DNA from 2 places in the Streptomyces sp. NPDC044044 genome. Region 2 is predicted to be linked to the other one. Evidence: riboswitches for the same ligand, from Rfam matches in the RefSeq annotation. Region 2 holds a riboswitch; the other holds the start of a gene.
What was found. Region 2 has a riboswitch for thiamine pyrophosphate ahead of thiO (glycine oxidase ThiO). Riboswitches for the same ligand answer to the same signal wherever they lie in the genome.
Positions count from the first base shown of each region.

Region 1 (4,556 bases), on a different contig from region 2:
GAGTGCGTGGGCCTGTTCGATGGCTTCGGCGCGGTTCTTTGCGGCGGTGGTGCCGAGGAGGTCGCCGGCCTCGGGGAGGTTGGGGGTGATGAGGTCGGCGAGAGGCAGGAGACGGTCGCGCAGCACCGCCACCGCATCGGCCTCGAGCAGGCGGTGGCCGCTGGTCGAGACCATGACGGGGTCGAGGACGACGTTGCGGGGGCGGTGCCGCTCCAGGGCGTCCGCGACGGCTGCGGCGATGGCGGCGTCGGCCAGCATTCCGATCTTGACGGCGTCCACCGTGACGTCGGCGAACAGAGTGTCGAGCTGCTCGGTGACGAACGCCGGGGGGACGGCATGGATGCCGGTGACGCCTTGAGTGTTCTGTGCGGTCAGGGCGGTCAGAACCGCTGTTCCATAGGCGCCGTTGGCGGAGAACGCCTTCAGGTCGGCTTGGATCCCGGCGCCGCCGGAGGGGTCGCTGGCGGCGATGGTGAGGGCGATGGGCGGGCTGGTCACGCGGGGATCTCCTGTCGCAGGGTGCGGACGAGGGAACGGGCTGCGGCCTCGGGGTCGGGCTGGCCGCAGACCGCGCTGACGACAGCGATCCCGGCCGCGCCGCTTGCCATGACCGCGGCGGCCTCGGCCACGCCGATCCCGCCGATGGCCACGCAGGGCAGCGGGCTCTCCCGGACGATCCGGGCCAGGCCGCCCAGACCGAGCGGGGCGTCCGCGTCCGGCTTGGTGGACTGCGGGAACACCGGACCGACACCGAGGTGGTCGACGGCGTCCGGCACGTGCGCCAGCTGCTGGGGACGGCTGACGGACAGGCCGACGTACGCATGGGGACCGAGCTGGCGCCGGGCGGTCTCGGGGGAGACGTCGCGCTGCCCGAGGTGGACGCCGTCCGCGTCCAACCAGACCGCCACGTCCAGGCGGTCGTTGATGATCAAGGGGACGCCGGTGCCCGCGAGTTCGGCCTGAATCGCCCGGCCGAGCGAGAACAGCGTGCGGGCGTCCGCGTCCGGATCACGCAGCTGGACGGCGGTGACGCCGCCGTTGACGGCGGCTGCAACGGTGGCCGCGACGCCGCGCTCGCCGCAGAGGCGGGTGTCGGTGACGAGGTAGAGGGACAAGTCGAGCGGAGGTCGCATGGGTTGCTCCTTGGCGGTCTCCCGGCCGGGGAAGGACGTGGGAAACGCATCGGAGGTACAGGGGGGAGGGGGAGGAGGGACGAGGGAAGGGGGTATGGGGAGGGAGGGGCCTGACGTGCAGGAACCTTGGGTTGTCCACAGGGGGAGGGGGTGTGTCTGCGGGGAATGGCAGACTTGGTGTTGGGGTCGCCCCCCGGGCGGGAGGGGGTTGTTCAGCGGCCGGCGTCGAGCCCGGCAACTCCCCTCAACACCCGCCCCCTCAAAGCAGCTTGAGCCCCTCGGCGAGCCGCTCCGGCCTGAGCTCGTGCAGCGCGTCGATGAGTGCGACCGCGAACGAGCCGGGCCCCGCGGAGCGCGTGGCGGCGTCCTCCGCGGCCACGGTGAGCAGACCGGTCGCGGCAGTGGCGGCCAGCAGCGCGTCACCGGTGACGGCCGTGCAGGCGGCCACCAGGGCGCCGAGTGAGCAGCCTGTCCCCGTCACCAGAGCCAGCAGCGGGTGCCCGTTGGCCAGGCGCACCACGCGCGTCCCGTCCGTGAGGACGTCCTGCGGACCGCTCACCGCGACCGTGCAGCCGTAGCGCCTGGCCAGCGCGCCCGCCGCGGCCAGCGCCGCCTCGGGGGCGTCCGTGCTGTCCACGCCGCGCCCGCCCGTGCCGCCGTCCAGGGCTAGGATCTCGGAAGGATTGCCGCGCACGACCGCCGGGGGCGCGCTCTCCAGCAGTTCGTGGGCGAGCTCGGTGCGCCAGGGCAGCGGGCCGACCGCCACCGGGTCGAGCACCCACGGCCGCCCGGCCCCGGCCGCTTCGGTGACCGCGACGCGCATCGCCGCCGCCGTCACGGAGGTCACCGTTCCCAGGTTGACCAGAACGCCCCCGGCCACCCGGGCCAGCGCTCCGGCCTCTTCCGCGCTGTGCACCATCGCGGGGGCAGCCCCAGCGGCGAGCAGCACGTTTGCGGTGAGCTGCGACACCACGACGTTGGTCAGGCAGTGCACGAGGGGTGCGGAGGTCCGCAGGGCCGCGATCACATCCGCCACGGCATCACGAGAGACGGCAGAGCCGTGCTGGGCAGATATGGAGGCAGTATCCATCGTCAACACCCTTCCTACGCCGGCATTACCCGGTCCAGGTTCATGCGGTCGGCGGAAAGGGGATCAAGTCCCGTCCGCCCTCTCAGCCCGGCTACTCCCGAGCTCCCGCGGTGGTCGCTACGCAATGTACCTCCTTCGGGAACGGGAGCTGGCACTCGGGTACCTCACGGAAGACGCCCAGGTACTGGACCTCCTCCGACACCGCACGGCACCGCATCGGTACCTGAACCGGCGCTGCCGCCGTCCCTTCGGCCGCAGGATCGGAGAGGCCTGTGTCCCGGTCTCAACGCTCCGGTCGTTGGATCGCACCGGGGTGATCGTGCTGACGATGGAATCTGGCGCGGTACTCCCTCGGCCGCTGGCCCGTGTGCCTGGCAAAAATGCCGCTGAACGCTCCAGGGTCGCGGTATCCGACTTCGGCAGCGACGCCGGCGACGGTCTTGTCGGTGGTTTCCAGTAGGTGTCTGGCCCGACGCACCCGGACCGTCTGCAGGTACGCAAGTGGTGTCTCCCCGGCTTCGTGACCAAAGCGGCGGAGCATGGTTCTCGTGCTCACATGGAACTCTTGGGACAGCGTGGGCAGGTCGTAGCGAGCATTGAGGTTCTGGTCGAGCCACCGCTTGACGCTGAGCGAGAACTCCCTGCCCAGAGTTGGCATGAGCCCTGAGTCGACGTAGGGAGCTTGCGTGGAGCGTGCGTCATCGACCAGCGCGATACGCGCGGTGCCGCGGGCGACGCGGGGGCCGTCGTGCTCGCGGATGAATTGCAGCGCGAAGTCGTACATGGCGCTGAAGGCCGCAGTGGTTGTGACCCCACGGTCGGTCACGACCAAGCTCTTCGGGCGGAGGCGGACGTCGGCGTAGCGGAGGGCGAAGCGGTCCGCGAACAGCCAGGACGTGGTCGCTTCGCGTCCGCTGAGCAGCCCGGCCTCGGCAACAAGGAAGGCGCCCACGCAGATCGAGACGACGGCGGTTCCCGATTCCGCCTGTGAGCGAATCGCTGAGACTTCCGGTCTCAGGTTCGCGATGGTCGCATCGAGATCGGTCGTGGGCGAAGACTCGAAGCCCGGCACGATCAGGACGTCTACGGGGCGCATCGCCGAGACGTGGAGGACTGAGCCTGCGGACGCGGTCACTTGCCTCCGAGGCGAGATGACCGACGTCTCGTAGGCCGGCTCGTGCGCTCCGTATGCCGCGGCGACGTGACTTGCCATCGTCAGGAGGTCGGGCACGCCGAACACCTCCGACGCGAAGCAGCCGGGGTAGGCCAGCACACCAACTCGTAGCGGACTCATGCGGTCCCCCTCCGCGCCTTGAAGAGTGGCGACATTACCGGGATACATGGCGATGTCGCCGCTTCTCAGGAGGGCGGCCACTCACCATCATCTCGATCATGACAATCGTGCGAGAACAGAGCGACCCTCTCGACGACTTCCTGCGGAGAGACGTCAGCGTCGATGACGTCGACAAGACCGTGTACGTGGCGGGGTCGGGGCCGGCGGTCATCCTCATGCCCGAGATGCCGGGTATCAGTCCTGACGTCGCCCGGTTCGCGCGATGGGTGCGTGATGCAGGCTTCACGGTGTACCTGCCTTCCCTCTTTGGCGTCGACGGCGCTTATCCGCTCGCCGAGGCACGCGAGACCGTCGTTCGACGCGCCTGCGTCAGCGCCGAGTTCCGAGCGTTTGCCGGGGGCGGCACCAGCCCCGTCGTCACATGGCTGCGTGGCCTCGCCCGCCTGGCGCACGCAGAGCACGGCGGACCCGGTGTCGGCGCCGTCGGTCTGTGTTTCACCGGAAACTTCGCTCTGACCATGGCGCTCGAACCTGCTGTCATCGCACCCGTCGTCAACCATCCGTCCCTTCCGCTCGACGACCCCGGCGGTCTGGAGATCAGCGAGGAAGACGCCGCCGCGGTGGCTGACCGCGTAACGCGCGACGGCTTGAAGGTTCTCGCCTACCGCTTCGACAACGACAGTTGGTGCACCGGCCAGCGGTTCGCCGCCTACCGAGCGCTGCTCGGGGACGCATTCGACGGCCGAGTACTCAAAGCCGAGACAGCGAACACCAACCCTCCGCCCTTCTTCCGTGAGGTCGTCGGCTGCGCCCACAGCGTTGTTACGGCACACCTCGTCGACCAAGAGGGCCACCCCACCATGCAGGCCAAGAACGAGATCATCGCCTTCCTGACCGAGCGGCTCGGGCCCCGGCTGGACTGATCCCCTCGCGCGGTTTGGTGAGGGTCCGGCAGTTCTTGAGGTGGGCGAAGCCGTGCTCGACCGTGCACGTTCGATGGGCGGACTTGGTGCTGCGCAGGCCAGAGCGCCTGCCCCGC
Region 1 is NZ_JBWKFG010000001.1:970,228-974,783, forward strand. It holds gene thiD (bifunctional hydroxymethylpyrimidine kinase/phosphomethylpyrimidine kinase) at 1-498, opposite strand, end outside; gene thiE (thiamine phosphate synthase) at 495-1,133, opposite strand; gene thiM (hydroxyethylthiazole kinase) at 1,393-2,169, opposite strand; TPP riboswitch at 2,217-2,342, opposite strand; gene AC07AG_RS04685 (GlxA family transcriptional regulator) at 2,507-3,598, opposite strand; gene AC07AG_RS04690 (dienelactone hydrolase family protein) at 3,625-4,440, shown strand.
Region 1: linked by a shared signal. The riboswitch ahead of thiM (hydroxyethylthiazole kinase) and the one ahead of thiO (glycine oxidase ThiO) in region 2 are both predicted to bind thiamine pyrophosphate.

Region 2 (4,556 bases):
AAGGCGGGCCGCTCCGGATCGAGCCGGGCCATGCCCTCCGCGGGCGACGACGCCTCGGCGAAGTGCCGCCGGGGGATCCGCCCGGCCCGGTACGCGAGGCGCCCCGCCTCGACCCCGTGCCGCATGCCCTCGGCCATGAGGACGGGCTCCTGCGCACGCGTCACGGCGGAGGCGAGCATCACACCCGCGCACCCCAGCTCCATGGCGAGCGCGGCGTCGGACGCCGTCCCCGCACCCGCGTCCAGGATCACCGGCACGCCCGCGCGTTCGACGATCAGCTGGAAGTTGTGCGGGTTGCGGATGCCGAGCCCGGAGCCGATGGGGGAGCCGAGCGGCATGATCGCCGCGCAGCCCACGTCCTCCAGCTTCCGGGCGAGGACCGGGTCGTCGTTCGTGTACGGCAGGACCGTGAAGCCGTCGTCGACCAGGGTCTCGGCGGCGTCGATGAGCTCGATCGGGTCGGGGAGCAGCGTGCGCTCGTCCGCGATGACCTCCAGCTTGACCAGGTCGGTGCCGAGCGCCTCCCGCGCCAGGCGGGCGGTCAGGACGGCCTCGCCCGCGGTGAAGCAGCCCGCCGTGTTCGGCAGGACCCGGATGCCGAGCCGGTCGAGGACGGAGAGCACCGAGCCCTGCACACCGGGGTCGAGACGGCGCATCGCGACCGTCGTCAGCTCCGTCCCGGAGGCGATGAGGGACCGTTCGAGCACGTCCAGGCTGGGCGCACCGCCCGTACCCATGATCAGGCGTGAGGAAAGGGTGAGCCCGCCGATGACGAAGGGATCGTCTGCCATGTCGGTTCAGCCTCCTTGGACGGCGGTGAGGACCTCGACACGGTCCCCTTCGGTGAGCTGCGTGGTGGACCACTGGGTGCGCGGTACGACGGTTTCGTTGAGCGCGGCGGCGACCCCGGAGCGGGCCGCGGTGAGGGTGGCGACGAGGGCTTCGAGCGTGGTGCCCGCGGCCACGTCGCGTGCCTCTCCGTTGACGGAGACGGCGGTGACGGCTGAGAGAGTCATGCGGGCTGCTCCATGAAGCGCTGCGTGAGGGGGTCGCGGACGAAGCGCTCGGGGGTGAACCCCCGCGCCTCGTCGGGCAGTTCACCGGTGGTCAGGGCGTGCGCCATGACGTCACCGGTGACGGGCGTCAGAAGGACGCCGTTGCGGTAGTGGCCGGTGGCCAGCTGGAGGCCGGGGAGCGCGGTCGGGCCGAGCAGCGGCGCGTTGTCGGGGGAGCCGGGGCGCAGGCCCGCGCGGGTCTCGGTCAGCGGCAGTTCCGTGATGCCGGGTACGAGCTCGTGGGCGTCCCGAAGCAGCTCGTACACGCCGCCCGCGGTGACCGTCGTGTCCCAGCCGAGCTCCTCGCTGGTCGCCCCGACGACCAGCTCGCCGTTCTCACGCGGCACGAGATAGACGTGGCTGCCGCGCACGACGGCGCGCACGGTGCGGCTCAGGAACGGCGCGTACCGCTCGGGCACCGTGAGCCGCAGGACCTGCCCCTTCACGGGGCGCACGGGCGGCAGAACACCCTCCGGTACCCCGGCCAGGCGCCCGCTGAGGCTGCCCGCCGCGAGCACGGTCTGACCGGCGTCCAGGGCGGTGCCGTCGGCGAGGATGACTCCCGTGGCCCGGTCACCCGTGACCGTGAGGCGCTCAGCCCACGCGCGGTGGAAGACGACGCCCGCACGCTCGCAGGCCACGAGGAGCGCCGCGGCGAGCCTGCGCGGGTCGACCTGGTGATCGCCGTCGACGCGAAGCCCGCCCCGGACACCCGGCGCGAGCATCGGCTCCAGACGGCGGCACTCGCGCCCGCTCAGCCACTCCGACGCGAGCCCCGACTGCTGCTGAAGGGCGTGCAGCTCCCGCAGATGGGCGCGGTCGTCGGAGTCGAGCGCGACGGCGAGCGTGCCGCACGCGCGGTAGCCGAGATCGCGGCCGCTCGCCTCCGTCAGCTCGGCCGCGAACTCCGGATAGCGCCGCGCGGAGGCCAGATTCAGGCCGAGCAGCGTCTGCTCGCCGTAGTGCAGCTCGGTGACGGCGGCCAGCATGCCCGCGGCCACCTGCGCCGCGCCGCCGCCCGGCTCGGGGTCCACGACCGCCGTGGACAGGCCGCGCTGCGCCGCCCGCCAGGCCGTGACCAGGCCGATGATGCCGCCCCCGACGACCACGACGTCGGTCGTGCGGGTCGTAACGGGTGGTGTACGTGAATGCATGGGCGTCCAGCCCCTCCCTTCGCCGGCATGACCCGGATCAGGTTCGTACGGTCGGAGGCCGTCCAGCCTCCCTCTCAGCCCGGTACGTCCGGGCTCCCGCGAGTGCTCTGCACGGCCACCCTAGCCCCTGGCGTCCGGCGGCAGTAGGGGAACTGTCCGGGTATGGGCGGTGACGGTGTGTCAGAGATCTCCCCGTCGCACCCTGAGGCGCGCGTCGCCCGCCGTCCTACAGTGATCGGGTGAGTGAGCAGCGGAGTCACCAAGAGCGCCGGGTCGTCATCGTCGGCGCGGGCATGGCCGGGGTGCAGACCGCCGTGGCCCTGCGCGAGCAGGGGTTCGCCGGTGCGGTCACCCTGATCGGCGCGGAACCCCACCAGCCCTACGACAGGCCACCGCTGTCCAAGGCCGTGCTGCTCGGCAAGGCGGAGGGCTCCGCCTTCGACATCGACTTCGAGGCGCTCGGCATCGAGCTGAGCCTGGGCCACGAGGTCACGGGCGTGCGCCCCGACGACCACGAACTGGACACCGAGCGGGGCCCCGTCGCGTACGACGCCCTCGTCATCGCCACCGGCGCCCAGCCGATCCTGCTGCCCGGCGCTTCCGGAGTCCCGGGCGTCCACCTGCTGCGCACCCTCGACGACGCCGAGCGGCTGCGGCCCGTGCTCGCCGAGCAGCACCGCATCGTGGTCGTCGGCGCGGGCTGGATCGGCGCCGAGTTCGCGACCGCCGCACGTGAGGCGGGCTGCTCCGTCACCGTCGTCGAGGCCGCCGAGCGGCCGCTCGCGGGGGCGCTGCCCGCGGACGTCGCGGCGCCGATGACGTCCTGGTACGCCGATTCCGGGGCCGAACTGCGCACCCACGCGCGCGTGCAGCGCGTCGAGCCCGGCAGCGTCCTCCTGGACGACGGCACGCGGCTGCCCGCGGACGCGGTCGTCGTCGGCATCGGCGCACGCCCCGCCACGGACTGGCTCGCGGGCTCCGGCATCACGCTCGGCGCCCACCGGGAGATCCTGGCCGACGACCACCTTCGGACGTCGCAGCCCGACGTGTACGCGGTCGGCGACTGCTCGTCCTTCCCTTCGGGAAGGTATGGCGAGCGCCTTCTCGTGCACCACTGGGACAACGCCCTCCAGGGCCCGCGCACGGTGGCGGCGAACATCATCGGCGAGACCCCTTCGGCGTACGACCCCGTCCCGTACTTCTGGTCCGAGCAGTTCGGCCGCTTCGTCCAGTACGCCGGACACCACGCGTCCGCCGACGAGCTGGTGTGGCGCGGCGACCCCTCGGGCGCGGCCTGGACCGTGTGCTGGCTCCGAGGGGGCGCCCTGGTCGCCGTGCTCGCGGTGGGCCGCCCCAGGGACCTGGCGCAGGGCCGCAAACTGATCGAGGCGGGCGCCCACCTCTCCCCCGAACTGGCGTCGGACCCCGCGGTACCGCTGAAGAAGGCAGTGCCGGCGTAGCAGTGCCGGCGTAAAGGAAGGGCCCGCTGCCCGGCCGCTGTCGGTGCCCGGAGATACGCTTATCCCCGTGACCGAGATTGACGCAAAGACTGATGCTCTCGTCCCCGAGTGGCTCCACCTCCCCGACATCGCAGAAAAGCTCGACGTCGAGGTGACGCGTGTGCGCCAGCTGGTCAAGGAGGGCCAGCTGATCGCCGTGCGCCGTGGTGAGAACCGCGCGCTCGCGGTGCCGGCCGCCTTCATCGACGGCGACAAGATCGTCAAGGGCCTCACGGGCACCTTGACGCTCCTGAGGGACGACGGCTTCTCCGACGAAGAAATGCTGGAGTGGCTCTTCACTCCCGATCCCACCCTGCCCGGCACCCCCGCGCAGGCTCTGAGCGAGAATCGCGGCACGGAGGTGAAGCGCCGCGCCCAGGCGCTCGCCGTCTGACCGACACGGAAAACCGTTGCGTGCGGGCCGCGCGTCCCCGGTGGACACGCGGCCCGTGGGCCACCGACAACCCGGGGGACATCTCCATGGCCACCAAGCCTGCCCGCGAGCAGCTCGCGGACGCCCGCCTCTACCTGTGCGTGGACGCCCGCAGGCGCCAGGGAGACCTCCCGGAGTTCCTCGACGCCGTCCTCGGCGGCGGCGTCGACATCGTGCAGCTGCGGGACAAGGGCATGGAGGCGGCCGAGGAGCTCGAACACCTCCAGGTCTTCGCCGAAGCCGCCCGCCGGCACGGCAAGCTCCTCGCGGTGAACGACCGCGCGGACGTCGCGCACGCCATCGGCGCCGACGTCCTGCACCTGGGCCAGGGCGACCTGCCCGTGCCCGCGGCCCGCCGCATCCTGGGCGACGACGTGCTCGTCGGCCGCTCCACGCACGCCGACGCCGAGGCGGC
Region 2 is NZ_JBWKFG010000010.1:417,575-422,130, reverse strand. It holds gene AC07AG_RS35515 (thiazole synthase) at 1-791, opposite strand, end outside; gene thiS (sulfur carrier protein ThiS) at 798-1,016, opposite strand; gene thiO (glycine oxidase ThiO) at 1,013-2,209, opposite strand; TPP riboswitch at 2,207-2,319, opposite strand; gene AC07AG_RS35500 (NAD(P)/FAD-dependent oxidoreductase) at 2,503-3,669, shown strand; gene AC07AG_RS35495 (Rv2175c family DNA-binding protein) at 3,737-4,102, shown strand; gene thiE (thiamine phosphate synthase) at 4,189-4,556, shown strand, end outside.